Regions from separate parts of the Streptomyces sp. NPDC020597 genome, predicted to be linked through region 2. Evidence: riboswitches for the same ligand, from Rfam matches in the RefSeq annotation. Region 2 holds a riboswitch; the other holds the start of a gene.

Region 1 (14,469 bases), on a different contig from region 2:
GCGCACCACATGTACGTCACCGGCGGCGTGCTGCTCCCGTTCTTCTCCTTCATGACGTTCCTCATCGCCGTCCCGACCGGCGTGAAGTTCTTCAACTGGATCGGAACGATGTGGAAGGGCTCGCTGTCCTTCGAGACGCCGATGCTGTGGGCGACGGGCTTCCTCATCACCTTCACCTTCGGTGGTCTGACCGGCGTCATCCTGGCCTCGCCGCCGATGGACTTCCACGTCTCCGACTCGTACTTCGTGGTGGCGCACTTCCACTACGTCGTCTTCGGCACGGTCGTCTTCGCGATGTTCTCCGGCTTCCACTTCTGGTGGCCGAAGATGACGGGCAAGATGCTCGACGAGCGGCTCGGCAAGGTCACCTTCTGGACGCTGTTCATCGGCTTCCACGGCACCTTCCTGGTCCAGCACTGGCTGGGCGCCGAGGGCATGCCGCGTCGTTACGCGGACTACCTCGCCGCCGACGGGTTCACCGCTCTGAACACGATCTCGACGATCAGCTCGTTCGTCCTCGGTCTGTCCGTGCTGCCGTTCTTCTACAACGTGTGGAAGACCGCCAAGTACGGCAAGCCGGTCGGCGTCGACGACCCGTGGGGCTACGGCCGCTCCCTGGAGTGGGCCACCTCCTGCCCGCCGCCGCGCCACAACTTCCTCACCCTGCCGCGGATCCGCAGCGAATCCCCGGCGTTCGACCTGCACCACCCGGAGATCGCCGCGCTCGAGCAGCTGGAGCACAGCGGCCACGGCGCCAGCGCCATCGCGGGCAGCAAGGAGGCCGGCAAGTGAAGATCCAGGGCAAGATGTTCGTCTGGCTGAGCGTCTTCGTCCTCGCCATGGCGGTCGTCTATGGCGTGTGGTCGAAGGAGCCGGCCGGCACCACGGCGCTCTTCCTGGCCTTCGGCCTGTGCATCATGATCGGCTTCTACCTGGGCTTCACCGCCCGGCGGGTCGACGCGGGCGCACAGGACAACAAGGAGGCGGACGTCGCCGACGACGCCGGTGAGCTGGGCTTCTTCAGCCCGCACAGCTGGCAGCCGCTGTCGCTCGCCATCGGCGGCGCCCTGGCCTTCCTCGGTGTCGCGGTCGGCTGGTGGCTGCTCTACTTCTCCGTCCCGATGATCATGATCGGTCTCTGGGGCTGGGTCTTCGAGTACTACCGCGGTGAGAGCCGCACCCAGTAGCACGCGCTGAACGCGGCGAGAGCCCGGACACTCCGTCAGGAGGGTCCGGGCTCACGCTTTTGCCGCAGCCGGCGTGCTCCGTCCGTGTCACTCAGCGCGCCGCCGCGGGGGCGGCTCCCTAGCGTGAAGCCATGAGCCACCAACCCCGCCCCCGCACCGTCGTCGGCTGCACCCTGCTGGTGATCGCCCTGGGCGCGGTCGCCACCGGCTGCGGCTCCGACGGCAACCCGCTCTCCGCGCGCCCCTACGACGCGACGGACCAGATCTCCTTCAACGCGCCCGACGGCGACGGCAGGAAGGCCGACCCGGACAAGCCCCTCGAGGTCACCGCCGACGACGACCGCATCACGGACGTCACCGCCGTCGACTCCACAGGCCGCTACGTCGCGGGCCGACTCTCCGCCGACGGCAGCCGCTGGCACAGCACCGAGCCGCTGGCCGCAGGAGCCCACTACACGGTCAGGGTGAGCACCGAGGACGACGACGGGGCGCCCGGCCGCCGGGTCCTCACCTTCGACACCGGCAAGCCCACCGTCAAGAAGCGGCTGGCAGTGGAGTTCGGCCCCGAGGCGGGCGAGTACGGCGTCGGCCAGCCCGTCGTCGCCAAACTCGACCAGCCGGTCAAGGACCCCGCCCAGCGGGCCGTCGTCGAACGGGGCCTGAAGGTCGACTCGACGCCCTTCGCACAGGGCGGCTGGCACTGGGTGGACGACAAGGAGCTGCACTACCGCCCCAAGGAGTACTGGCCCGCCCACGCCACCGTCCGCGCCCACAGCAACCTGGACGGCATCAAGATCAGCGACCGGCTGTGGGGCGGCCCGGTGAAGGAGCTCAAACTGACCACCGGCGACCGGGTCGTCGCCGTGACGGACGCGTCGACGCACTCCATGACGGTGTCCAGGAACGGCCAGGAGATCAAGCAGATCCCCGTCACCACCGGCAAGCCCGGCTTCGACACCCGCAACGGCGTCAAGGTCGTCCTGGGCAAGGAGTACTACGTACGTATGCGCGGGACCACCGTCGGCATCGCCGAGGGCTCCGCGGACTCGTACGACCTGCCCGTCTACTACGCCACCCGCGTCACCTGGAGCGGCGAGTACGTCCACGCCGCCCCCTGGTCCGTGGGCTCCCAGGGCTACGCGAACGTCAGCCACGGCTGCACCGGCATGAGCACGGCCAACGCCCAGTGGTTCTTCGACAACATCCGTCAGGGCGACGTCGTCCAGGTCGTCAACAGCAACGGCGACACCATGGAGACGTTCGGCAACGGGTTCGGCGACTGGAACCTGGACTGGGCCCGCTGGACCAAGGGCAGCGCGCTGACGGGCGCCAAGCAGAAGACACAGGCGGAGACGGCGCGGCTGAGCCCGGCGGCGGTGTGACCCGCCCGGGGCGCGGGGCCGACGGCGAACCGCGCCCCGCCCCCCGAGCCGCTACGCGCTCTGCTGGAGGGCCTTCGTGCGCAGCAGGGCAGCCAGCGACCCCGCGAACTCCACGGGCTCCACGGGCAGCGTCACAGCCGCGTCAGCGCGGCTCCAGGTCGCGAGCCACGCGTCCTGGGGCCGCCCGATGAGCAGCAGCACCGGCGGACACCGGAAGATCTCGTCCTTGAGCTGACGGCACAGACCCATGCCGCCCATGGGAGCGGTCTCCCCGTCGAGGACGACGACGTCGATGCCGCCCTTCTCGAGCTCCCGCAGCACCGCAGGCGCCGTCGCGCACTCCACGAACTCCACCAGGGGGGCGTCCGGCGCGGGCCTGCGGCCGGTCGCGAGCCGCACCTGCTCCCGCGTGTTGGCGTCGTCGCTGTAGACCAGCACCGTGGCGGTCGCCTGCATGCTTCCTCCGTGACATCAGCGTCGTACGGACAGAACCGATGCCGCGGATGCTACTCCCTCACCCACCTCGTCCACACCGCCTGGAACACCACTTCGATGGGCCATCCGGGCAGTACACACGGGGCGATCACTCCGAACGGCACCCCCCGGAGTGAGGGCGGGATAAGGGACCGACATAATGTCGGTCGTGGCGACAGCAACGACAGTAGAAACCGGGCACGCGCACCCGTCGGTCAATCGGCCGAACCTCACCAGCGTCGGAACCATCATCTGGCTGAGCTCCGAGCTGATGTTCTTCGCGGCCCTCTTCGCGATGTACTTCACCCTGCGATCGGTGACGGGTCCCGATCACTGGAAGGAGATGGCCGAGGCCCTGAACCTCCCGTTCTCGGCCACCAACACCACCATCCTGGTGCTCTCCTCCCTCACCTGCCAGCTCGGCGTCTTCGCCGCCGAGCGCGGTGACGTGAAGAAGCTCAGAATGTGGTTCATCGTCACCTTCATCATGGGTGCGATCTTCATCGGCGGTCAGATCTACGAGTACACGGAGTTGGTCAAGAAGGACGGGCTCTCGCTCTCCTCCGACCCGTACGGCTCGGTGTTCTACCTGACCACCGGCTTCCACGGCATGCACGTGACGGGCGGCCTCATCGCCTTCCTGTTCGTCCTCGGGCGCACCTACGCGGCCAAGAGGTTCACCCACGAGCAGGCGACCGCGGCCATCGTCGTGTCCTACTACTGGCACTTCGTCGATGTCGTCTGGATCGGCCTCTTCGCCACGATCTACCTGATCAAGTAGCCGGGCCCGCTCCCGCACCTCCACAAGCATCGACGCAGAAGATCCTGACACCGGGGTAATCCGTGAAAAAGCTCTCCGCACGACGACGCCATCCGCTGGCGGCGCTCGTCGTCCTAGTCCTCTCGCTGGCGTGCACAGGGTGGCTGTTCTCCGCGCTCGCGCCCGCGAGCAAGGCGCAGGCAGACGACACCGCCCAGTCCCTCGCCATCGACGAGGGCAAGAAGCTCTATGCCGTCGGCTGCGCCAGCTGCCACGGCACCGGCGGTCAGGGCAGCTCCGACGGTCCGAGCCTGGTCGGCGTGGGCGCCGCGGCCGTCGACTTCCAGGTCGGCACCGGCCGCATGCCGGCGGCGACCTCCCAGGGCCCGCAGGTGGTGAAGAAGAAGAACATCTACTCGCAGGCCGAGATCGACCAGCTCGCCGCGTACATCGCCTCGCTGGGCTCCGGCCCGTCGGTCCCGACCGAGGCCGAGTACGGCCCGGAGGGCGCGGACATCGCCAAGGGCGGCGACCTGTTCCGCACCAACTGCGCGCAGTGCCACAACTTCACCGGCAAGGGCGGCGCCCTGACGAAGGGCAAGTTCGCTCCGACCCTCGAGGACGTGGACCCGAAGCACGTCTACGAGGCGATGCAGACCGGCCCGCAGAACATGCCCTCCTTCCCCGACACCACCCTGTCGGAGCAGAACAAGAAGGACATCATCGCGTACCTGCACGCGGTCAACAGCAGCGACACCGACAACCCCGGTGGTCTGGAGCTGGGCGGCCTCGGGCCGGTCAGCGAGGGTCTGTTCGCCTGGATCTTCGGACTCGGCGCCCTGATCGCGGTCGCCGTCTGGGTCGCCGCTCGGACCGCAAAGGCCAAGAAGTCATGAGTAGCCAAGACATTCCAGAAGAGAACCTGCCCGTAGAGCAGGGCCACGCGCACGGCGCGGTGGACGTCGCGGACGAGCGGAACCCGTTCGCCGACCCCGGTCTGCCGCCCCACGAGCACCGCGTCCAGGACATCGACGAGCGGGCCGCCAAGCGGTCCGAGCGTGCGGTCGCCTTCCTGTTCACGCTGTCGATGCTCGCCACGGTCGGCTTCATCGCCTCGTACGTGGCGATCCCCGCCGACAAGTCGATCTTCGTGTTCCCGATCGGCCACCTCAGCGCGCTGAACTTCGCGCTGGGTCTGACGCTGGGCACGGCGCTGTTCACCATCGGCGCCGGCGCGGTCCACTGGGCCCGCACCCTGATGTCGGACGTGGAGGTCGCCGACGAGCGCCACCCGATCGCCGCGAGCCCCGAGGTCCGCGCCAAGGTCCACGCGGACTTCCGGCAGGGCGCCAAGGAGTCCGCGTTCGGCCGCCGCAAGCTGATCCGCAACACGCTGTTCGGCGCGGTCGCCCTGGTGCCGCTCTCCGGAGTCGTGCTGCTGCGCGACCTCGGCCCGCTGCCCGAGGACAAGCTGCGGCACACGCTGTGGGCCAAGGGCAAGCTGCTCGTCAACATGAACACGAACGAGCCGCTGCGTCCCTCGGACGTGGCCGTCGGTTCTCTCACCTTCGCCAAGCCCGAGGGCCTGGAGGAGCACGACGAGGACTTCCAGAACGAGATCGCCAAGGCGGCCCTGATGATCGTCCGGCTCCAGCCGGAGAACATCAAGGACAAGCGCGAGCTCGAGTGGTCGCACGACGGCATCGTGGCGTACTCGAAGATCTGCACCCACGTCGGTTGCCCGATCTCCCTGTACGAGCAGCAGACGCACCACGTGCTGTGCCCCTGCCACCAGTCCACCTTCGACCTCTCCGACGGCGCCCGAGTGATCTTCGGTCCCGCCGGTCACGCCCTGCCGCAGCTGCGCATCGGCGTGAACGACGAGGGCTACCTCGAGGCGCGCGGCGACTTCGAGGAGCCCGTCGGTCCTGCTTTCTGGGAGCGCGGATGAGCACCACAGAGAACCACGAGAGCAACGAGTCCCGCGCACGCGGGAAGGCTCCGGCCGGCGAGCGGATCGCCGACTGGGCCGACGGCCGGCTCGGGATCTACTCCCTCGCCAAGGCCAACATGCGCAAGATCTTCCCCGACCACTGGTCGTTCATGCTGGGCGAAGTGTGCATGTACAGCTTCATCATCATCATCCTGACGGGTGTGTACCTGACGCTGTTCTTCCACCCGTCGATGAACGAGGTGGAGTACCACGGCAGTTACGTCCCGCTCCAGGGACAGCTGATGTCCGAGGCGTTCAACTCGACCCTGCACATCTCCTTCGACGTGCGCGGCGGTCTGCTCATCCGGCAGATCCACCACTGGGCGGCGCTGATCTTCCTCGCCGGCATGTTCGTGCACATGATGCGCGTGTTCTTCACGGGTGCGTTCCGCAAGCCGCGTGAGGTCAACTGGCTGTTCGGCTTCCTGCTGTTCGTCCTCGGCATGTTCACCGGTTTCACCGGTTACTCGCTCCCGGACGACCTGCTCTCCGGCACCGGTGTCCGCTTCACGCAGGGCGCGATCCTGTCGATGCCGGTCGTCGGCACGTACATCTCGTTCTTCCTCTTCGGCGGCGAGTTCCCCGGCCACGACTTCGTGGCGCGGTTCTACTCGATCCACATCCTGCTGCTGCCCGGCATCATGCTGGGCCTGATGGTGGGCCACCTGATCCTGGTCTTCTACCACAAGCACACGCAGTTCGCGGGCCCCGGAAAGAGCAACAAGAACGTCGTCGGCATGCCGCTGCTGCCCGTGTACATGGCGAAGGCCGGAGGCTTCTTCTTCCTGGTCTTCGGCGTCATCGCGGTCATCGCGGCGATCGCGCAGATCAACCCGATCTGGGCGATGGGCCCCTACCGTCCGGACCAGGTGTCGACCGGCGCCCAGCCCGACTGGTACATGGGCTTCGCCGAGGGCCTGATCCGCTTCATGCCGGGCTGGGAGATCAACCTCTGGGGTCACACGCTCGTCCTGGGCGTCTTCATCCCGCTGGTCCTGTTCGGCGTGGTCCTCGCGGCGCTGGCGCTCTACCCGTTCATCGAGTCCTGGATCACCGGCGACAAGCGCGAGCACCACATCCTGGACCGCCCGCGCAACGCCCCGACCCGTACGGCGCTCGGCGTCGCCTGGGTCACGATGTACATGATCACGCTGGTCGGCGGTGGCAACGACCTGTGGGCCACCCACTTCCACCTGTCGATCAACTCGATCACCTGGTTCGTCCGGATCTTCTTCTTCGTCGGACCGGTCCTCGCGTACATCCTCACCAAGCGGATCTGTCTCGGTCTGCAGCGCCGCGACAAGGACAAGGTGCTGCACGGCCGGGAGACCGGCACCATCAAGCGCCTGCCGCACGGTGAGTTCATCGAGATCCACGAGCCGCTCAGCCAGGAGCAGCTGCACACGCTCACGGCGCACGAGCAGTACGAGCCGGCCGCGATCGGCGCCACGGTCGACGACAACGGCGTCGAGCGCAAGGTGACGGGCAAGGAGAAGCTCCGCGCCAAGATCAGCGGAGCGTACTTCGGCGAGGACCAGCAGATCCCGAAGCCCACCGTCGAGGAGTACAAGGAGATCACGAGCGGCCACGGCCACCACTGATCGTCGAGGCGTCGCCACGCCACGGTGTAAGGGCCCCGTCCGGTTGTCGGACGGGGCCCTTTGCCGTGCCCGTCGGCTGGATAGGGTGGGCACACACGTCTTCCACGGCACCCACGGAAGATCCGTACGACACCCAGGAGCGGCTGATGAGCGCTGTGACCCCCGCTGGAGGCGACACCGCGGCGGGCCGTTCCTGGCCCGAGGTGCTGAACGGCCTGCTCTACGGCCGCGACCAGGGTGCGGACGCCACGTTCTGGGCGCTGGACCGGATCATGCGCGGCGAGGCCACCGACGCGCAGATCGCCGGATTCGTGGTGGCGCTGCGGGCCAAGGGCGAGACCGTCGAGGAGATCAACGGGCTGGTCCGGGCGATGTACGAGCACGCCAACCTGATCGAGGTGCCGGGGCCGACCGTGGACATCGTCGGCACGGGCGGCGACGGCGCGAAGACGGTCAACATCTCCACGATGTCGGCGATCGTCGTGGCCGGGGCGGGCGCCACCGTCGTCAAGCACGGCAACCGGGCCGCGTCCTCCGCGTCCGGCGCGTCGGACGTGCTGGAGAAGCTCGGCGTCAACCTCGAACTGACCCCGCGCCGGGTGGCCGAGGTGGCGCAGGAGGCCGGGATCACCTTCTGCTTCGCGATCAAGTTCCATCCGGCGCTGCGTCATGTCGGCGCTGCGCGCGGCCAGTTGGGCATCCGCACGGTGTTCAACATCCTCGGCCCGCTGACCAACCCCGCCAGGGTGCGGGCACAGGCCGTCGGCGTCGCCGATCCGCTCATGGCGCCGGTCGTCGCGGGCGTCTTCGCCGAGCGCGGCAACTCGTCCCTGGTCTTCCGGGGTGACGACGGCCTCGACGAGCTGACCACGACGGCCACCTCCCGGGTCTGGGTGGTGCGCGACGGCAAGGTCACCGAGGAGTCCTTCGACCCGCGCGACGTCGGCCTGGACCTGGTGCCGGTGGAGGCCCTGCGGGGCGGGGACCCCTCGTACAACGCCGAGGTCGCCCGCCGTCTGCTGGAGGGCGAGCGCGGTCCGGTGCGCGACGCCGTGGTGCTGAACTCGGCGGCGGCGCTCGTGGCGCTCGAGCCGGGCGGCGGGACGCTGGCCGAGGAGATCCGGGCCGGCATGGCGCGGGCCGCGGAGTCGCTGGACTCCGGCGCGGCCAAGCGGGCGCTGGAGCGTTGGGTGGCCGCCAGCAACGCCTGACGCCGGTGAGACGCGGTCCCGCCATCCGGACACGGGTTGCGGGACCGTGATCGGCTCGCGTAGGTTCCTGTACCAGGTCATGAGTGACAGTCATGAGGCCCCGGCCGACTGTCCGGCAACCCTCCGTCCGTGGCGGGGTGCCCCGGGTGAAGACCAGGCCGTGGGCAACGAGGTCCACGGCAAGCGCGGATCCCTCGCACTCTTTCGAGTGAGAACGCCAGGGGTCCTGGGTCGTCCGAGGGAGTCTCCTGTGAGCAAGCGAATGCGCTAGGGCGTAGAGCCCCGCCTCCGCACCCCCCTTTCATCTTCCTCCGTGCTCGAGCCATGTCCGCTCGCACGGCGGTTCCCCCTTTCCTCTCACGGGAGTTCGCCATGTCCGTCTCCACCGCTGCCGCCCTCCGCCCTGTTTGTGCCCCCCTGGATGTTCTGGGCCGGGATGTCACCGTTCCGCTCGTCACCGGCGGCGAGGTCGCCTACGCGGCCCTCGACTACGCCGCCAGCGCCCCCGCCCTCCAGCGCGTCTGGGACGACGTCGCCGCCTACGCGCCGTACTACGGCAGCGTGCACCGCGGCGCGGGGTACCTCTCCCAGCTCTCCACGGACCTCTTCGAGAACGCCCGCAGGACCGTCGCCGAGTTCCTCGACTGCCGCCCCGACGACCAGCTGGTCTTCACCCGCTCGACGACGGACTCGCTCAACCTGCTGGCACGCGCCCTGCCCGCCGACTGCCAGGTCTTCGTCTTCGAGACCGAGCACCACGCCGCGCTGCTGCCCTGGCAGGACGCCCGGGTCGGCTACCTCGACGCCCCGCGCACCCCGGGCCAGGCAGTGGAGACCCTGGAGCGCGCCCTGGCCGCCCGGGACCCGCACAGCCCGGCGTTGGTCTGCGTCACCGGCGCCTCGAACGTCACCGGTGAGCTGTGGCCGGTGCGCGAGCTGGCGGCGGCTGCGCACGCCCACGGCGCCCGGATCGTCCTCGACGCCGCCCAGCTGGCCCCGCACCACCCGGTGTCGGTGCAGGACCTCGACGTCGACTGGATCGCCTTCTCCGGCCACAAGCTGTACGCCCCCTTCGGCTCCGGCGTGCTGGCCGGCCGCGCGGACTGGCTGGCCGCGGCGGACCCCTATCTCGCGGGCGGCGGCGCCAGCCGCAAGGTCACCCGGCGCGAGGACGGGGGAGTGGACGTGGAGTGGCACGAGAGCGCGGCCCGCCACGAGGCCGGCTCCCCGAACGTGATCGGCGCCTACTCCATCGCGTCGGCCTGCAGGGCCCTCACCGAGGCCGGCTTCGACACCCTGGTGGCACGCGAGCGGCACCTGATCGAGAAGGTGCGCACCGGCCTCGCGGAGGTCCCGGAGGTGCGGATCCTGTCCCTCTTCGGCGACGACGCGCCGCGCGTCGGCGTGATCTCCTTCGTCGTCGAGGGCTGGAACAGCTCCCACCTCGCCGCGGCCCTGTCCGCCGAGTACGGCATCGGCGTCCGCGACGGCCTCTTCTGCGCCCACCCCCTGGTCCGCACCCTCCTGGGCGGCGCCCCCGAGGCGCAGGGCGAGTGCGGCGCCCCCGACGCGGCTCCGGGCGAGAGGTCCCTCAACGCCATCCGGGTGAGCTTCGGCGCGGGCACCCCCGACGAGCACGTCGAACGCTTCGTGACCGCGGTCCGCGAGCTGGTGACCGAGGGAGCGAAGTGGCGGTACCGCACGGAGAACGGCCGCTGCGTCCCCGCACTGAACTGACCCCTGCCCACCACCCGCCCAGCCACATGGAACCGTCACGCGCCCACGCCCCGCAGGCTTCCCCTCGCGGGGCGCCGCGGGGGACGGCTCGTTCGGCTCCCCGGCCGGGGCCGTCTCCTTCAGGGGCGCGGGGAACTGCGCGACCAGCCACATCGAACGATCACCCGCCCGCGTCCCCCAGGGCCCCTCGCGGGGCGCCGCGGGAGACGGCTCGTTCGGCTCCCCGGCCGGGTTCGTCTCCTTCAGGGGCGCGGGGAACGGCGCGCCCAGCCACATCGAACGATCACCCGCCCGCGTCCCCCAGGGCCCCTCGCGGGGCGCCGCGGGGGACGGCTCGTTCGGCTCCCCGGCCGGGTTCGTCTCCTTCAGGGGCGCGGGGAACTGCGCGACCACCCGCCCAACCGGCGGAGCCCCCCGCTACGAGTCCAAGCCGATGGCGAACGCCGCTTCGAGGTCGTGCTGCGAGTACGTGCGGAACGCGACGTGGGTGTCCGTCCCCTCGACTCCGGGGATCTTGCTGATGCTGCCCGGGATGACCTCGGCGAGGTCCTCGTGCTGCTTCACCCGGACCATCGCGATGAGGTCGTAGGTCCCCGTGACGGAGAAGACCTCGCTCACGGACTCCAGCGAGGCGATCCGCTCGGCGATCTCGGGGATCCGGTCCACGCTGGTCTTGATGAGGACGATCGCGGTGATCACGGCTGGTTCTCTCCCTCGGAGGCCGGAGCTGGGGCGGCCTTCACTCTAGCCGCCCGCCCGTCGCCCGCCGCCGCCCTGCCCGGGCGGTCCGTGGGGCCTTTCCCGATCCCGAAACGGGCCCACGCGTAGAGGAGCCCGAGGCCGAAACCCACCAGGTGCGCCAGATACGCCACCCCCGGACCCCTGGGCGCCTGTCCCGCCGCCGCCCACTGCAGGGCCGCCCAGAAGGGCAGCAGCACCCAGGCCGGGAAGCGCAGCGGGAGGAAGAACAGGAACGGAAGGAGGCTGGTGACCCGCGCCCGGGGGAAAAGGTACAGAAACGCGCCGAGCACCGCGGAGACCGCTCCGGAGGCGCCGACCAGGGACTGCGACGACCCGGCGTTGGCGGCGGCGTAGCCCAGCAGGGCCAGATAGCCGCAGCCGACGGTGAAGAGCGCGAACTCGGCGCGGCCCATCCGGTCCTCCGTCATCGCCCCGAAGACGTAGAGGAAGAGCATGTTGCCCAGCAGGTGCACCCAGCTGCCGTGGACGAAGAGGGCGGTCGCGGGGGTGAGGACGGCCCGGGGCGCGCCCGTGAAGAGCTCGGCGGGCACCACGCCCCAGCGCCGGAAGTAGGCCCGCTGGGCGGCCGCGAGCTCGTCGCCGGCCCCGTACGCCGGATCGAGGCCCGAGGCGGGGCTGATCAGGAAGATCAGACAGCACAGGGCGATCAGTCCGTAGGTCACCGGCGCCGAGGGGTTCCTGAGCGCCCTGCCGACCGCCCTGTTCCCGTTCCAGTTGCTGATCATGGGTACAGAGCATGACGTAACGGGACGCACGTGCCCGGAGCGCCTCGCCGCCGGTCGGCCCCCGTGGACGGACGGGCGGAGGGTACCCGCCAGGCCGTAGGGTTACGAGCCACACGCACGGGGGAGCCTCCGGCCCGACCCGGCACAGCGAGCACGACACCAGAAGGAAGTGGAAAGTCACGATGACGGTTCCCCTGCCGACCGCCGCCACGCGGTGGCGCTGCACTCTCTGCGGCAACCTCACGCGGTTCGACGTGACGCGCTCGTCGAAGGTCGTCGAGTACGTGCACCTGGACCTCGCGGGCGAGCCGAAGGTCGAGGAGCGCGAGGTGGTCAGTGAGACCATCGAGTCGGTGCGTTGTCGCTGGTGCAACGCCGTGGACCAGGTGGAACTCGTGGATCGGCCGGGCGCCGGTTCCTGACGACGGGGTCCCCCCGCTCGAGCGACGTCGAGAGTGGGGGCGGGCTCCCACAGTATTGGGGTGTGACGGATGGTGGAGAGCGCAGGCGGGGGGCCGGGCGACGGCGCCGCCGAGATGCTCGACCGTCCGCTGCCGGACGGCGTGCGGCGCAGGGTCGTCACGATCGTCTCCGACGGCTTCGGCGGACTGACCGTCGGTGAACTGCCCGCCCAGTTGCGTCAGTACGCCCGTTTCGCGCCCAACCGGCGCGCCAAGTTCGCGGGCAACGCGATGGCGGCCGCGCTGGAGACCGATTCGCTGTTCAGGCAGCGCATCGCCGAGAAGTTCAGAGAGGCCCAGCCGGAACTGTCCGGCGCCCTCGACTCCGGTGCCCCCACCCCGGCCGCGGACCCGCTCGACGTGGCGGCCGCGGCCTATGTTCTGCGGCCCGTCGGCTGGGTGAAGCTGGTGGCGTCGGCCGGCGAGGAGGCCCAGCGGGCCGACGCCGAGCGGGCCGACGAGGAGAGCCGCGCCGAACTGGAGCGGCTGCGCGAGGAGCTCGAGCGGGCGCGTGAGCAGACCCGGGCGGACACCGAGCGGCTGCGCGCCGAGCTGGACGCGGCGAAGAAGGAGACGGAGTCGCTGCACCGCAAGCTGCGGTCGGCGCTCAGTGACGTCAAGCGCGGTGAGGCAGCCCTGCGCAAGGTGCAGAGCGAGATGGAGACCGTGCGCGCCGAGGGGCACACCCAGGTGTCCGCCGCGGAGAGCGAGTCACGTCGGCTGAAGGCGCGCCTGGGTGAGGCCGAGGCCGCTCTGGAGGCCGCCCGGCGCGCGGCCCGCGAGGGCCGCAGCGTCGAGGACATGCGGGTGCGGCTGCTGCTGGACACCGTGCTCGACGCCGCTCAGGGGCTGCGGCGCGAGCTGGCGCTGCCGCCGGTGTCGGTGCGGCCGGCGGAGACCGTCGACGCGGTCGAACCGGGACGAATGACCCCGAAGGACATCGCCGCACGGGCCTTGTCGGAGCACGATCCGGCCATTCTCGACCAGTTGCTCGCACTGCCGCAGGCGCATCTCGTGGTCGACGGCTACAACGTCACCAAGACCGGCTATCCGCAGATGCCGTTGGAGAAGCAGCGGCTGCGGCTCCTCGGCCAGCTCTCGCAACTCGCCGCGCAGACCGGCGCGGAGGTCACCTGTGTCTTCGACGGCGCCGAACTCGTCGCTCCGGTGCTGCTCGCCCCGCCGCGCGGGGTGCGGGTGCTGTTCTCCAAGCCGGGCGTCACGGCCGACGAGCTGATCCGGCAGCTGGTGCGGGCAGAGCCGCCCGGCCGGCCGGTCATCGTCGCCTCGACCGACCGCGAGGTCGCCGACGGCATCGCGAAGGCGGGCGCCCGGCCGGTGGCTTCCGCGGTGCTTCTGAAGCGACTGTCCTGAGAAGGTGGAAAATGCGGGCCCAATGACCGAATTGGCGGAATCGTCACGCAACGTAGCGTCAATCGGTCAATCACTGCACGTGAGTTGTGTGAAAAAACTGCGTTGCGTGATGGGTTTTTTCTGCCGGGGGATTTGAACTGATCACGGAGAGGTCACTAAGGTCTGGTGATCGAACCTCCAAACGGGTGATCACTCAAAAGAAGGAGCCCGTCTCCGTGGCGTCCCATCGTCGACCGAAGCAGCCGAGTCGCGCGCGCGTGACCGTGCTGACCACCGCAGCCGCCGCTGCCGTCGTGCTGAGTTCACAGGCCGCCAACGCGGCCCCCAGCGAGAAGCTCGGCAAGGACGAGGTCAAGAGCAAGGTCGACAAGCTCTACGAAGAGGCGGAGCAGGCCACCGAGACGTACAACGGGGCCAAGGAGAAGCAGGAGAAGCTCCAGAAGGAGATCTCCACCATCCAGGACAACGTCGCCCGCGGTCAGGCGGACCTCAACGAGCTGCGCGACTCCATGGGCCTGGCGGCCGCGGCCCAGTACCGCACCGGCTCCATCGACCCCTCCCTGCAGCTGCTCCTGTCCTCGAACCCGGACGACTACCTGGACAAGGCGTCCGCCGCCGACCAGCTCAGCGCCCAGCAGGTCGAGGCGCTGAAGAAGATCCAGGAGAAGCAGCGCGAACTCGCCCAGGAGCGCAGCGAGGCGTCCGCCAAGCTCAAGGACCTCGCCACCACCCGCACCGAACTGGGCAAGAAGAAGAAGGAAGTCCAGGGGAAGCTGGCCGAGGCGCAGAAGCTCCTCAACAC
Region 2 (14,469 bases):
GCCCACAGGAACTGGTCGAGGAGGTAACCGTGGGCGCCGTGCAGCTCCACGCCGTCGAATCCGATGCGCTCGGCGGCGGCCGCGGCCTCGGCGAACGCGCCGATCACGTCGTCCAGGTCGCGCTGGGTCATCGCCTTGCCGGCGCCCTCGGTGCCGTCCAGCCGGATGCCGGAAGGCCCGACGGCGGGCGCGTCCGCGTACGGCGGCTCACCCTGCTTGCGCACCATGCCGATGTGCCACAGCTGCGGCATGATCTTCCCGCCGCCCGCGTGCACGGCCTCCGCGACCTTCGCCCAGCCCGCGAGCTGCTCGTCCCCGTGGAACCGCGGGACCCGGTCGCTCTGCCCGGCGGACTCGTGTCCGACGTAGGTGCCCTCGGTGACGATGAGACCGACGCCGGCGGCGGCCCGACGGCCGTAGTACGACACGACGTCCTCGCCGGGAACGCCGTCCGGGGAGAACATGCGCGTCATGGGGGCCATGACGATGCGGTTCGGGACGGTCAGTCCGTTGATCGAGACCGGCCGCGAGAGGATCTCGGCGGCGCGCGAAGCGGCGGGCTGGGTGATGCTCACGTGGGGGACTCCTCGGGACGGGAACCAGGCGGTATGTGCACACGCATCAAGTACGCTCCCCACGGAACGCCTCCGGCCCCCCGCCCCATTCCTCTCCTGCCGCCCCGCCTCTGTGATCCCGCCCACGCGCCGCCCGGGTTTCCGGCATCTCGCGCCGCACCGGAGCCACGCCGGAGCGGGCGTCACGGTTCAGCCGGCGCACCCGCTCCCGCAGCACCTCGTCCGCGGACACCTCCCCCACGTCCTCCGGCGGACAGTCCCACTCCCGCCCGCCGCCCACCGGCCGCAGCACCACCGCACCCTCCGACCGCTCCATGACCTCGCCGATCCGGCCGGTGCGCGTGTCCAGGACGTACCTCACGCATCGCCCCCCGCCCTACGCAGCGCGGCCGCGATGCGCGAGGCCACGCCCAGGTTGCAGCGCCCCAGGTCGATCAGGGCGTACGGGTCTCCGTGCGCGCCCGACACCGGGTCGATCCGCAGCGACGGCAGGATGACGCCCGCCTCGCCCAGAGCGGCGCGCAACTGCTCGACGGCCTCCTGGGCCGTCCGCGCGGGCCGGTCACCCGTCGTCGTCTCCGCCATGTCCATCCCTCCACGCTGAGTGTTCACGTTCACCACACAGCGTGGTCGCTCCGCTTCTAACCTGGCGAGATGGGGCGTCCCAACAACACCATCTGTACGACCAGGGGGTACCCGTGTCCGGACCTAAGGACCTCGACCCGTCGTCGTCACCCCGCGCCCTGCTGGGGGCGGAACTGCGGCACGCGCGCGAGAAGGCCGGTCTCAGCCAGGACGAACTGGGCCAACGATTGTTCGTGAGCGGTTCGTTCATCGGACAGTTGGAAGCGGGGGCGCGACGCATGCAGCCGGAGTACGCGCGCATGCTTGACGAAGCCCTGGGAACGAAGGGATTCTTCGCGCGAAACTGCAAGGCGGCGGCCAAATCGAAGTATCCGGAGAGCTTCACGGAGGCCGTGGAGGCGGAGGCCGTCGCCACAGTGATCAGGCAGTACGCGCCACTTCTGATCCCTGGACTGCTCCAGACGCCGAGGTACGCACGAGCCGTATTTCGCGCGTACCGGCCGACGGCACCCGAAGAGGAGATCGACGAACTGGTGGCGGCTCGCATCGACCGTGCCCACGTCCTCGCCGATCCAACAAAACCGTTGTTGTGGGCGGTGCTTGACGAGGCCGCGTTGCGTCGAGTGACAGGTGGAGCTGCGGTGATGGCGGAATCCCTGCGTCACGTCGCCGATCTGGCCCGCGAAAACCGCGTGATCGTGCAGGTACTGCCACTCAACATAGGGGCGCACTCTTCCATGGAGGGTGCCATCAAGCTGATGGACTTCGAGGACGCCCCGCCCGTGGTCTTCCTCGAGCACGTCGGCACCGGACGTCTGGAGGACGACCCGGCCACCGTCGGCCGCCAGAAGCATGCCTTCGAACTGCTCACTGCCTGCGCGCTCTCCCCCAAGGACTCCCTGGCCCTCATTGAGGCGATGGCGCAGGATTACGCCCATGAGGAGCATCGCTGAGTACGACCTGAACGCAGCTGCCTGGTACAAGTCCAGCTACAGCGGGGGCAGTGGCGCCGACTGCCTGGAGGTCGCCCTCGGCCACCCCACCCTCATCCCCGTCCGGGACTCCAAGGCCCCCCTGGGCCCGAAGCTCGTGTTCCGGGCCCAGGCCTGGTCCGCGTTCGTGGAGAACATCAAGGCCGGCTGACCCGCGCCCGCCCCGAAGCTCAAGCGCCCAGCCCCGAGCGCTCTTTCCAGGGAATGGGTGGAGGGCCTCAACCCACCCTCCCACCCAAAGAGTTGACGCGCAGCGACCGGTTTGCCACGGAAGGTCACCAGGCTTTACGGTGCGCACAACGAAACAGCCCCCGCCGGTGCTCCAACACCTACGGGGGCCTGACCTACGAGATCGATCGAGAGCATCGACCTGTGGCTGACGCAAAGCCTAGTACCGCACCCCTGCCCTCGCACGCATCCCCGCACCCGATGGCCAATCCGGGCTACGGAAAGCGGGCCGCTGCGGACCAACTCCCCCGCACGAAGCGCGACTTTGCGCACCTGCCACCCCGCGAAGCGGCCATCGCCGCCTACATCGACCGCCTCCCCGACGGCACTGACATCTCGGTGAAGTCGCTGGCCAAGCAACTCCCGTACGGCCAGTGCGCGCTGCGCACCGCCCTCAACCGCATCCAGCGGGCGGGCCACTTGAGGCGGGGACGGGAACGGCTGAAAACCGCCTCGGGCGAATTCCGCTGGATCACCCGAACGTGGTTCACCCGCACGGCGCGTGACGACGGCTGGTGGGCGAGCTTCACCCGGGGTGACGTACCGGAGCCGGAGCAGCCGCCCGACCCGGCCCGGACCACGCGCACCCGCGCCCACATCCTCCTCGCCGCCCTCGGCCGCACGACCCCCGCCCTCTCCCTCTCCGCCGCCGACTGCGCGCGGCTCGCCCCGCTGGTGGAGGAGTGGTTCGCGCGGGGAGCCACGGAGGAGACGCTCCTCGCCGCGCTCACCGCCGGGTTGCCCACCCCCGTCCACAGCCCGGCGGCCCTGCTCAACCGCCGCCTGACGGACAAGATCCCGCCCCCGACGCCACCGGCCCCGCCCCCGCCTCGCCGCCGTCTGGAGTGCACGGAGTGCGGGGTCCCCGGGCACCCGGAAGCCCTACCCGGGGGCATCTGTCGTGGCTGCCGGGGCGAACGCGCGCCCGTGAATCCCCCTGCGCCCCTCCCCGCCGTCGCTGTCCACACGCGTGCGGCCGGGATTCGTGCGGCGATGTCCCAGCAGCGCCCGGAAAGGAAGCCGACACCCCGATGAGTGGGACGGCCCTCGGGCACCCCGGAGAAAAGCCCGAGGGCGGCGCCCCCCGTTTCCGGGAGGTGCCGCCCTCGGTCGAAGGACAGACGATCAACCGTCAGGTCGATCAGAAGTCCATGTCACCGCCCGGCATGCCGCCGCCGGCGGGCGCGGCGGCCTTCTCCGGCTTGTCGGCGATGACGGCCTCGGTGGTGAGGAACAGCGCGGCGATGGAGGCGGCGTTCTGCAGAGCGGAACGCGTCACCTTCGCCGGGTCGATGATGCCCTCGGCGATCATGTCGACGTACTCGCCGGTCGCTGCGTTCAGGCCGTGGCCGACCTGGAGGTTGCGGACCTTCTCCACGACGACGCCACCCTCGAGACCACCGTTGACGGCGATCTGCTTGAGCGGGGCCTCGAGCGCGATGCGCACGGCGTTGGCGCCGGTCGCCTCGTCACCCTCGAGCTCCAGCTTCTCGAAGACGGCGGACGCCTGGATGAGCGCCACGCCACCACCGGCGACGATGCCCTCCTCGACGGCGGCCTTCGCGTTGCGGACGGCGTCCTCGATGCGGTGCTTGCGCTCCTTGAGCTCCACCTCGGTGGCGGCGCCGGCCTTGATGACCGCGACACCGCCGGCGAGCTTCGCCAGGCGCTCCTGCAGCTTCTCGCGGTCGTAGTCCGAGTCGCTGTTCTCGATCTCGGCGCGGATCTGGTTGACGCGGCCCGCGACCTGGTCCGAGTCGCCGGCGCCGTCGACGATGGTCGTCTCGTCCTTGGTGATGACGACCTTGCGAGCCTTGCCGAGCAGGTCGAGGGTCGTGTTCTCGAGCTTGAGACCGACCTCCTCGGAGATGACCTCGCCGCCGGTGAGGATGGCGATGTCGTTCAGCATCGCCTTGCGGCGGTCGCCGAAGCCCGGGGCCTTGACCGCGACGGACTTGAAGGTGCCGCGGATCTTGTTGACGACCAGGGTCGACAGGGCCTCGCCCTCGACGTCCTCGGCGATGATCAGCAGCGGCTTGCCGCCCTGCATGACCTTCTCGAGGAGCGGGAGCAGGTCCTTGACGTTGGCGATCTTGGAGTTCGCGATCAGGATGTACGGGTCGTCGAGGACGGCCTCCATACGCTCCATGTCGGTGGCGAAGTACGCCGAGATGTAGCCCTTGTCGAAGCGCATGCCCTCGGTGAGCTCGAGCTCCAGACCGAAGGTCTGCGACTCCTCGACCGTGATGACGCCTTCCTTGCCGACCTTGTCCATCGCCTCGGCGATGAGCTCGCCGATCTGGGTGTCGGCGGCGGAGATGGAGGCCGTGGAGGCGATCTGCTCCTTGGTCTCGACATCCTTCGCCTGCTCGAGCAGGGCGCCGGAGACGGCCTCGACGGCCTTCTCGATGCCGCGCTTGAGAGCCATCGGGTTGGCGCCGGCGGCTACGTTGCGCAGGCCTTCCTTGACGAGGGCCTGGGCGAGGACGGTCGCGGTGGTCGTGCCGTCGCCGGCGACGTCGTCCGTCTTCTTCGCGACTTCCTTGACCAGCTCGGCGCCGATCTTCTCGTACGGGTCCTCGAGCTCGATCTCCTTGGCGATGGAGACACCATCGTTGGTGATCGTGGGGGCGCCCCACTTCTTCTCGAGGACGACGTTGCGGCCCTTGGGGCCGAGCGTCACCTTGACGGCGTCCGCGAGCTGGTTCATGCCGCGCTCGAGGCCGCGCCGCGCCTCCTCGTCGAACGCGATGATCTTGGCCATGTGAAGTGGTCCCTCCAGGACTGGGGGTGATTCCTTCGGACCGCGCCCGCGCCCGCGACGGACGGCTCGCCGGCCATGTGGTTCCTTGCCCCACCTGGCCTGCGGGCCTCACCGACCCGGTCCTTCGTTGTCACTCTCACCTTCAGAGTGCTAACGCCAATGATTAGCACTCGCCCATGCCGAGTGCAAGCGCCTCGGGACGATCCGCAGGTGAACAGGGGGCGTCCGGACGGCGCGCGCCCCTCGGCAGGGCGTCGAGGAGGCCGGTCCGGGACTCCCGCCCCCCGCCGCTCGCCCACGGCCTTCACCCCTCGCCCGCCGCCCCGCGTCGCCGTCCCGGGGCATGCCGAAGGGCTCGCACCCCGGGAGGCGCGAGCCCTTCGAAGATGAAACAGAAGAACGACGCTGTCAGTCGGCGCGTGCTTCAGCCGGTCGCGAGACGGACCATGTCCGCCTGCGGCCCCTTCTGGCCCTGCGAGATCTCGAAATCGACCCGCTGACCCTCTTCCAGGGTGCGGTAGCCGTCCATCTGAATCGCGCTGTAGTGGACGAAAACATCCGCACCACCGTCGACCGCGATGAAGCCGTACCCCTTCTCCGCGTTGAACCACTTGACGGTGCCCTGAGCCATGCCTAACTCCCCTATTACTGGCCCTTGCACAGATCCACACTTCGTGGATCCGGGTCAGACCTCACCCCCCAGTTGGTTGGGGGCGTGCGCCGGAACGCGTCGACCGCGGCTGAATGTATCTGCCCAACTGCCCTCTGCAACAGGTCAGTCGGACGAGAATTCTGGTCGCGCGAGATCCGGAATGTGGCGCAAATTCGCCAGAATTCAGGGCAAGTCGGGCCCTGCAAAAGCCACATAAGCCGCATAAGCAGCGCACACTTTGGCTGCTTCTTGTCGGGCACGGGCGGAAATAAAAGGCTCCGGAACCGGTGATCAGGACCGGGTTCCCCAACTGTACCGCGCTCAACCACACTGAATTGCCCCCTCCGCTTCTATCGCGGAGAGGGCAATTCGATGAACTCTCGGTAATCGCTGTTACCGACGGTTACTACCGGCGGGTACTGAACAGCGGTCAGCCGCCGGCCACGGCCGGGATGATCGACACGCCGGCGCCGGCCGGAGTCGCCGTGTCCAGACCCTGCTCGAAGCGGACGTCGTCGTCGTTCACGTACACGTTGACGAACCGCCGCAGCCTGCCCTGGTCGTCCAGGACGCGCGCGGCGATGCCGGTGTGGTTCTTCTCCAGGTCGGAGATGACCTCGCCGAGGGTCGCGCCCTCGGCCGAGACCTCGGCCTGACCGCCGGTGTAGGTGCGCAGGATGGTCGGGATGCGAACAGTGACGCTCATGATGCGAGGCCAGCCTCTCGGAAAGAGTCCAGGTTCGGGCGGATCGTCGCGGTGAGTCCGGTGCCGGCCACCGCGTCCAGGGTCTTCAGGCCGTCGCCGGTGTTCAGGACGACGGTCGTCTTCGTCGGGTCCAGCAGACCGTTCTCGATCAACTTCCTCGCCACGCCCACGGTCACGCCGCCGGCCGTCTCCGCGAAGATGCCTTCGGTGCGCGCCAGCAGCTTGATCGCGTCGACGACCTGCTCGTCGTTCACGTCCTCCACCGCGCCGCCCGTCCGCCGCGCGATGTCGAGGACGTACGGACCGTCCGCCGGGTTGCCGATGGCCAGCGACTTCGCGATGGTGTTCGGCTTCTGCGGGCGGACCACGTCGTGTCCGGCCTTGTAGGCGACCGACACCGGGGAGCAGCCCTCGGCCTGCGCGCCGAAGATCTTGTACGGCCTGTCCTCGACCAGCCCGAGCTTGATCAGCTCCTGCAGACCCTTGTCGATCTTCGTGAGCTGCGAGCCGGAGGCGATCGGCACGACGAGCTGGTCGGGCAGCCGCCAGCCGAGCTGCTCGCAGATCTCGTACGCCAGCGTCTTGGAGCCCTCGGCGTAGTACGGCCGCAGGTTGACGTTGACGAAGCCCCAGCCCTCGCCCGCCGGGTCGCCGATGAGCTCGGAGCAGAAGCGGTTGACGTCGTCGTAGTTGCCCTCGATGCCGACGAGCTCGCCGCCGTAGATCGCGGCCATGACGACCTTGCCCTGCTCCAGGTCGTGCGGGATGAACACGCAGGAGCGGAAGCCGGCGCGGGCCGCGGCGGCGCCCACCGCGCCGGCCAGGTTGCCGGTGGAGGAGCAGGAGAGGGTGGTGAAGCCGAACGCGCGGGCGGCCTCGATGGCCTGGGCGACGACCCGGTCCTTGAAGGAGTGGGTCGGGTTGCCGGAGTCGTCCTTGACGAAGAGCTTGCCGGCGTCGACGCCCAGCTCGCGGGCGAGGTTGTCGGCCTGCACGAGCTTGGTCCAGCCGGGGTTGATGTTCGGCTTGTCGGCCACGTCCGCCGGGACGGGCAGCAGCGGCGCGTAGCGCCAGACGTTCGCGGGTCCCGCCTCGATGCGCTTTCGCAGCTCCTCCGTGTCGTAGGAGGAGAAGTCGTACGCGATCTCGAGCGGGCCGAAACACTCCTCGCACGCGAAGACCGGGCCGAGGGGGACGCGGTGGCCGCACTCGCGGCAGCTCAACGCGGTGGCCGGACCGAGGTCGACAGCGGAGGTCGTAGAGTCCGTGGTGCTTGCAACAGTCTGCGCAGCCATGTGAGGCGAGGCCCTTTCTCCTCATCTTCCTCACGACGCACTTCGCCGTGAGACGGATTTGGCACCTTCCCGAGCCGGGAGCCTCGCTGAACGATCAGCATTGATCTACGAGAACCGACTGGAGGGTTGCCGGGGCTTCATCGGGCCGTGTCCCTCTGCCCCTCTGGATGAGCGGTATGCAGTTGTTGATCTGTGCGGCCGATGACCCTGACATGCGATGGTCACCCGCGTTGTTCAAGACTGTAACCGAAGGCCAGGACAGTTGAGATAGTCGTCCGAACCGCGAGATGGATCACGCAGGACCGTACTCGCCGAGAGAACGCAGAGGAGCCGCCGACGTGCTGGAAGAAGTCGAGCGCTGGCTGAGCACCCGTTCCTGGTCCCTGACGGACCGCCCGCTGCACCGGATTCTCGCCGCGAAACAGCGCACCGGCCAGTCGGTGAGCGTCGTGCTGCCCGCGCTCAACGAGGAGGAGACGGTCGGCGAGATCGTCGCCGTGATCCGTCACGACCTCATGCAGCAGGTCCCGCTCGTCGACGAGATCGTGGTGGTCGACTCCGGATCGACCGACCGCACGTCCGCGGTCGCCGCGGCGGCGGGCGCGCGCGTCGTCCACCGCGACGAGATACTCCCCCGCATCCCCGCCGTGCCGGGCAAGGGCGAGGTGCTGTGGCGTTCGCTGCTGGTCACCCGCGGGGACGTGGTCTGCTTCATCGACGCCGACCTGCGGGAGTTCTCCTCCGACTTCGTCTCGGGGATCGTCGGCCCGCTGCTCACCGATCCGGACGTGGACCTGGTCAAGGCCATGTACGACCGCCCGCTGGGCGGCGCGGCCGGTCAGGGCGGCCGGGTCACCGAGCTGATGGCCCGCCCCCTGCTCAACATGCACTGGCCGCAGCTCGCCGGTTTCGTGCAGCCGCTCGGCGGCGAGTACGCGGCCCGCCGGAGCCTGCTGGAGCAGCTGCCCTTCCCCGTGGGGTACGGCGTGGAGCTGGGCATGCTGGTCGACGCCCTGCACCTGGTGGGTCTCGACGCTCTCGCCCAGGTCGACGTCGGCGTGCGCAAGCACCGCCACCAGGACGGCCAGGCCCTGGGCCGGATGGCGGCGGCGATCTACCGCACCGCCCAGCTGCGGCTGGCCCGCGGCCATCTGGTCCGCCCCGCCCTCACCCAGTTCGAGCGCGGCCCGGACGGCTTCGAGCCGCACACCCACTCCGTGGACACGGAGGAACGGCCGCCTATGACGGACATCGCGGAGTACGCGCGGCGCAGGGTGGCCTGAGCCCGTACCGCGGGCCCGCGGTCCCCCCGCGGCGGGCCGGTTCGCGTCGGCCGGCGGCGGCGTTACGGCCGGATACGGCCCCTCCACTCGGCGCGACCGTACGTTTGAGCGTTTACGGAGCGGGCTAGGTTGAGGTCTATGGCTTCCACGCACGACACGTCTGCCGCCCGGGGCGCCGAGGTGCTGGTCGCGTCCAACCGCGGTCCGGTCTCCTACGAGGTGCGCGAGGACGGCTCGCTGCACGCCAGACGCGGCGGCGGCGGACTGGTCTCCGGTCTGTCGGCCATCGGCCCCGACGTCGGCGCGCTGTGGGTGTGCTCGGCGCTCTCCGACGGCGACCGCGAGGCGGTCCGGCGCGGGGTCGGCGAGGAGGGCGTGCGCATGCTGCCCGTCCCGGCCGACGTGCACGCCGACGCGTACAACGGCATCGCCAACTCGGTGCTCTGGTTCGTCCACCACCTGCTGTACCAGACCCCGCTGGAGCCGGTCTTCGACGCGGAGTTCCGCCGCCAGTGGGCCGCGTACGAGACGTACAACCGGGCCTTCGCCGAGGCGCTCGCCGAGGATGCGGCGGACGGCGCGGCGGTGCTGGTCCAGGACTACCACCTGTGTCTCGTCCCCGGCATGCTCCGCGAGCTCCGTCCCGACCTGCGGATCGGGCACTTCTCGCACACGCCGTGGGCGCCCCCGGACTACTTCGCCCTGCTCCCGCGGGACATCCGTGAGCAGCTGCTGCGGGGCATGCTGGGCGCGGACCGGCTGGGTTTCCTCACCCGGCGCTGGGCGGACGCCTTCACCGCGTGCTGCGAGCAGTCCACCGGGGGCCTGGGCGGCGCCGAGGTCGGCGTGCACGGTCTCGGCGCGGACGCCGACTTCCTGCGCGAGCGCGCGCACCGGCCGGACGTCGAGGAGCGGATGGCGGCGCTGCGCGAGGAGATCGGCGAGGGGCGCAAGGCCATCGTCCGCGTCGACCGCACCGAGCTGTCGAAGAACATCGTGCGCGGGCTGCTGGCCTACCGGCAGCTCCTCGACGACCACCCGGAGTGGCGCGAACGCGTCGTCCACGTGGCGTTCGCCTACCCCTCCCGCCAGGACCTCGCCGTCTACCGGGACTACATGGCCGAGGTGCGGCGCCTGACGGACGAGATCAACGCCGGTTACGGCACGCCCGGCTGGACCCCGGTGCTGCTGAACCTCAAGGACGACTTCGCCCGCTCCCTCGCCTCCTACCGCCTCGCGGACGTCGCGCTGGTCAACCCGATCCGCGACGGCATGAACCTGGTCGCCAAGGAGGTCCCGGTCGTCTCCGACGAGGGCTGCGCGCTGGTGCTGTCCCGGGAGGCGGGCGCGTACTGGGAGCTGCGCGAGGACGCCCTCACGGTGAACCCGTACGACGTCCTGGAGACCGCCCGCGCCCTGCACGAGGCGCTGTCCATGGCGCCGGAGGAGCGGGCCGAGCGCACGAAGCGGCTGTCCGCCGCGGCGACCGCGCTGCCCCCGGCCCGCTGGTTCCTGGACCAGCTGAACGCCCTGCGCGCGATTCAGCCGAGCTGAGCGGCCAGCTGCCGCAGCAGCCGTACGACCCCGGCGGGTCCGTCGACGACGAGGTCCGCGCGCTCGGCCAGTTCGCCGACCTCGGCGCTGCCGCTGCACACCAGCAGGCCGGGCACGCCGTCGGCGCGCAGTTTCTCGACGGCGGCGAACGCGGGGAGGTCGCCGAGGTCGTCGCCGGCGTAGAGCACGGACCTGGCGCCCGTCTCGCGGACGTGGTCCAGCAGGGCCACGCCCTTGTCCATGCCCGGCGGGCGCAGCTCCAGGACCATACGGCCGGGTTCGACGATCAGGCCGTGCCGGGCCGCGAGGTCGGTGAGGGGGCCGCGCAGGGCGTCGAAGGCGGCCTGCGGGTCGTCGGCGCGGCGGGTGTGGACGGCGACGGCACGGCCGCCCTTCTCCTCGATCCAGACGCCGGGCCGGTCTCCGGCGGCCGCGAGGACCCGCGGGAGCGCGGCCAGGACGGCGGCCACGCCGGGGTGCGGTTCGGGGGCGCTGAGGGCGCCGGTGCGGGCGTCCCAGCGCTCGGCGCCGTAGTGGCCGAGCACGGTGAGCCGGCCCAGTCCCTCGACCCCGGCGAATCCGCCGTGCCGTACGGCGACCTCGGCGGGCCGGCCGGTGACGACGGCCACGCCGGCGACTTTCGGGGCGAGCGCGGCGAGCGCGGGGACGGCGTCGGGGTGCGCCCGGGCGTCCTGCGGGTTCTCGACGATGGGGGCGAGGGTGCCGTCGAAGTCGAGGGCGACGAGGGCGGCCCCCGGGCGGCCGACGATCGCGTCGAGCGCCGCGCGGCCGGCCGGGGTCACCGGAACGGGAAGGGGGCCGGATGCCGGGGAGTGCGTCTGTGGGGTGCCCATACAGGCACGATAACCAGCGAGCGCCGTCGCTAACGTTCCGTCCGTCTCGCTTCTCTCACCCGGCGCAGCCTGTTCACCGTCACCGGGTCGTGGGCCAGCGCGCGGGTGTCGTCGAGGAGGGCGTTGAGGAGCTGGTAGTAGCGCACCGGGGACAGGTCGAGTTCCTCGCGTATCGCCCGTTCCTTCGCGCCGGGTCCCAGGAAGCCCCGCCGTTCGAGGGCGAGGATGCCGCGCTCCCGCGCCCCCAGTCCGTCCGTGCCCGCCCGCCGCTCGTCTGCCGCGCCGCCGCCCGCCTCGCTGCCTGCCTCCATGCCCGCACGGTAACGCCCGCCGGTGACATCGACTCGTCCGGCTCATTCGCCGGCGGCGCTCTCCAGTGTCGTCGCGGTGGTCTGCAGGTCGCCGAGCACGTCGGCGGGGCTGCCGTTCGCGGTCACGGCCCGGCCGATCCGCTTCTTGATCTCCGAGCTGACCTTCGCCCACGAGGTCCGTCCGACGGGGTAGCTCTCGGACAGCGGGAGCTCCGCCAGGAACGGCTTCAGGTCGGCGTCCTCCTCGGCCGAGCCCATGACCTGGGACGCGGAGGTGGTGACCGGCAGCAGGTCGTACTCGTGGGAGAAGTCCAGCACGTTCTTCTCGCTGTAGACGAAGTCGAGGAAGTCGCCGATCTCGTCGCCGTGTCCGCCCCGCTTGAAGGCGGTCATCCAGTCGGCGACGCCCAGGGAGGTCTTGCTGGGGCCGTCGACGCCCGGCATCGGCACCATGCCGAACTCGACGCCCTTGGCGGCCGCCGCCTTCATCAGCGAGGGGTGCCCGTTGAGCATGCCCACGTCTCCAGCGGCGAACGCGGCGAACGCGGCGGCCCGGTTCAGCTTGCCCGGCGCGACGGGCCCGGTCAGGCCCTTGCCGACCAGGTCGGTCTTCAGCCAGTCGAGGGTCTCGACGTTCTCGGCGGAGTCGAAGCTGTAGCTGCTGACCGTCTGGGTGTAGCCGCCCCGGCCGCTGAGCAGCCACTGCAGGGTCTCGGCCTGCGCCTCCTCGGGGCCCAGCGGCAGGGCGTAGGGGTATTTCACGCCGTCTTTCTTGAGCGCCCGCGCGTCCTTCGCGAGCTCGGCCCAGGTGGTGGGCGCGCTGATGCCGGCCCGGGCGAAGAGGGCCTTGTTGTAGAACAGCAGCCGGGTGGAGGAGGCGAACGGCATGCCGTACTGCACGCCGCGCACCTGGCCCGCCCGGGCGAGCTGGGGCACGAAGTCGGCCTCGACGGGGATGGAGAGCACGTCGCCCGCCTTGTAGAGCAGGTCGTCGGCCGCGTAGTCGGCGTAGGCGCCGATCTGGGCCATGTCGGGGGCGTCGCCCGCGTCGACCATGGCCTTGACCTTCGCGTCGACGTCGTTCCAGGAGTACACGCTCACGTCGACGGTGACCCCCGGGTGGTCCTTCTCGTACGCGGCGACAAGTCCGTCCCAGTACTTCTTCGAGCTGTTGGCGCTGCTGTCGCCGTAGTCGGCGGCGACGAGTCTGAGGGTGACGTCGTCGGAGCCGGCGGTCAGTCCGCAGCCGGTGAGCACCGCGGCCAGGCCGAGCGCGGACACCCCCGCCACACCTGCCGTGATCATTGCTGACTTTCGTGCCCGCCGCTGCACCGCACTGCTCCCAACTGATTGCTCATACCAATGGACCGATATCCGGATCAAGGTCTACACCACACCATATGGTCCAGACCTCTCCGGGCCTCCGGTCCGGCACGGTACCCCCACAACCGCGAGTGGACTAGACCTCTCGCGGTTCCTCGGTCCACACTGTCCCCCGTGAGACATGTCATCGCCCTGGACGTGGGCGGCACCGGGATGAAGGCCGCCCTGATCGGCGCTGGGGGTCCCCCCTCCGGGGGAGGCACACTGCTGCACCGGGCCCGCAGGGACACCGGCCGCGAGCGCGGACCCGACGCCGTGGTCGCCGGCATCCTCGACTTCGCCGCCGACCTGCGCCGGTACGGCGCCCGGCAGTTCGGCGAGCCCGCCGCCGCGGCCGGCGTCGCCGTGCCCGGCATCGTCGACGAGGCCGGCGGCGTCGCCGTCTACGCGGCCAACCTGGGCTGGCGGGACGTGCCGCTGCGCGCCCGGCTCGCCGAACGCCTCGGCGCCCCGGTCGCCCTCGGCCACGACGTGCGCACCGGCGGTCTCGCCGAGGGCCGGATCGGCGCCGCCCGCGGCGCGGACCGCTTCCTGTTCGTGGCGCTGGGCACCGGCATCGCCGGCGCGATCGGCGTCGACGGCCGGGTGGAGGCGGGCGCGCACGGCTTCGCGGGCGAGATCGGCCACATCGTCGTACGGCCAGGCGGCGCCCCCTGTCCGTGCGGGCAGCGCGGCTGCCTGGAACGGTTCGCGTCCGCGGCGGCGGTCGGCGAGGCGTGGGCGGCGGCCGTCGGCGACCCGCAGGCGGACGCCGCGGACTGCGCGAAGGCCTTCACGTCCGGCGACCCCGAGGCCGTCCGCGTCTGGCAGGGGGCCGTGGACGCCCTCGCCGACGGACTGGTCACCGGCCTCACCCTGCTGGACCCGCGCACGCTCGTCATCGGTGGCGGCCTCGCCGAGGCGGGGGAAGCCTTGTTCACACCGCTGCGGGACGCCGTCCGGCGGCGCGTGACCTTCCAGAAGCTGCCGGAGATCGTTCCGGCGGCCCTGGGCGACAGCGCCGGATGCCTCGGCGCGGGCCTCCTGGCCTGGGATCTCCTCAACACGACCGACGGCATGGAGGTAACACCCTGATGGCCACTCCCCCAGGGACGCGGGGAACTGCGCAGCCGACCACCTCGCACCGCCCGCAGGCGCTGACCGGCGCCAGGGTGGTCCTGCCGACGGGCACGGTCATGGGCGGCCGCGTCACCGTCACCGGCACGAAGATCACGGCCGCGCCCCGGCACGGGACCGGTCAGGACGCCGAAGGCGCGTCCGCCGCGTTCGACGCATCCGACGTGACCG

The links. A riboswitch is a leader RNA that binds a small molecule or an ion and turns the genes downstream of it on or off. The one in region 2 is predicted to bind S-adenosylmethionine.
Region 1: another riboswitch for S-adenosylmethionine. It lies ahead of ACH4ZA_RS13275 (aminotransferase class V-fold PLP-dependent enzyme); the one in region 2 lies ahead of thrC (threonine synthase).

Annotation. Positions count from the first base shown of each region.
Region 1 covers NZ_JBIRUL010000006.1:167,462-181,930, forward strand. The annotation lists gene ctaD (cytochrome c oxidase subunit I) at 1-792, shown strand, start outside; gene ACH4ZA_RS13235 (cytochrome c oxidase subunit 4) at 789-1,187, shown strand; gene ACH4ZA_RS13240 (Ig-like domain-containing protein) at 1,319-2,569, shown strand; gene ACH4ZA_RS13245 (hypothetical protein) at 2,621-3,025, opposite strand; gene ACH4ZA_RS13250 (heme-copper oxidase subunit III) at 3,204-3,824, shown strand; gene ACH4ZA_RS13255 (c-type cytochrome) at 3,887-4,699, shown strand; gene ACH4ZA_RS13260 (Rieske 2Fe-2S domain-containing protein) at 4,696-5,754, shown strand; gene ACH4ZA_RS13265 (cytochrome bc complex cytochrome b subunit) at 5,751-7,397, shown strand; gene trpD (anthranilate phosphoribosyltransferase) at 7,544-8,608, shown strand; SAM riboswitch class IV at 8,684-8,800, shown strand; gene ACH4ZA_RS13275 (aminotransferase class V-fold PLP-dependent enzyme) at 8,981-10,345, shown strand; gene ACH4ZA_RS13280 (Lrp/AsnC family transcriptional regulator) at 10,763-11,044, opposite strand; gene ACH4ZA_RS13285 (rhomboid family intramembrane serine protease) at 11,041-11,832, opposite strand; gene ACH4ZA_RS13290 (hypothetical protein) at 12,015-12,254, shown strand; gene ACH4ZA_RS13295 (NYN domain-containing protein) at 12,324-13,667, shown strand; gene ACH4ZA_RS13300 (NlpC/P60 family protein) at 13,883-14,469, shown strand, end outside.
Region 2 covers NZ_JBIRUL010000003.1:118,861-133,329, reverse strand. The annotation lists gene ACH4ZA_RS06775 (NADH:flavin oxidoreductase) at 1-575, opposite strand, end outside; gene ACH4ZA_RS06770 (hypothetical protein) at 622-936, opposite strand; gene ACH4ZA_RS06765 (hypothetical protein) at 933-1,160, opposite strand; gene ACH4ZA_RS06760 (helix-turn-helix transcriptional regulator) at 1,274-2,113, shown strand; gene ACH4ZA_RS06755 (DUF397 domain-containing protein) at 2,097-2,303, shown strand; gene ACH4ZA_RS06750 (hypothetical protein) at 2,582-3,415, shown strand; gene groL (chaperonin GroEL) at 3,522-5,144, opposite strand; gene ACH4ZA_RS06740 (cold-shock protein) at 5,569-5,775, opposite strand; gene ACH4ZA_RS06735 (MoaD/ThiS family protein) at 6,227-6,502, opposite strand; gene thrC (threonine synthase) at 6,499-7,797, opposite strand; SAM riboswitch class I at 7,816-7,971, opposite strand; gene ACH4ZA_RS06725 (glucosyl-3-phosphoglycerate synthase) at 8,136-9,080, shown strand; gene ACH4ZA_RS06720 (trehalose-6-phosphate synthase) at 9,219-10,634, shown strand; gene otsB (trehalose-phosphatase) at 10,622-11,488, opposite strand; gene ACH4ZA_RS06710 (DUF3263 domain-containing protein) at 11,518-11,799, opposite strand; gene ACH4ZA_RS06705 (extracellular solute-binding protein) at 11,842-13,104, opposite strand; gene ACH4ZA_RS06700 (ROK family protein) at 13,297-14,256, shown strand; gene nagA (N-acetylglucosamine-6-phosphate deacetylase) at 14,256-14,469, shown strand, end outside.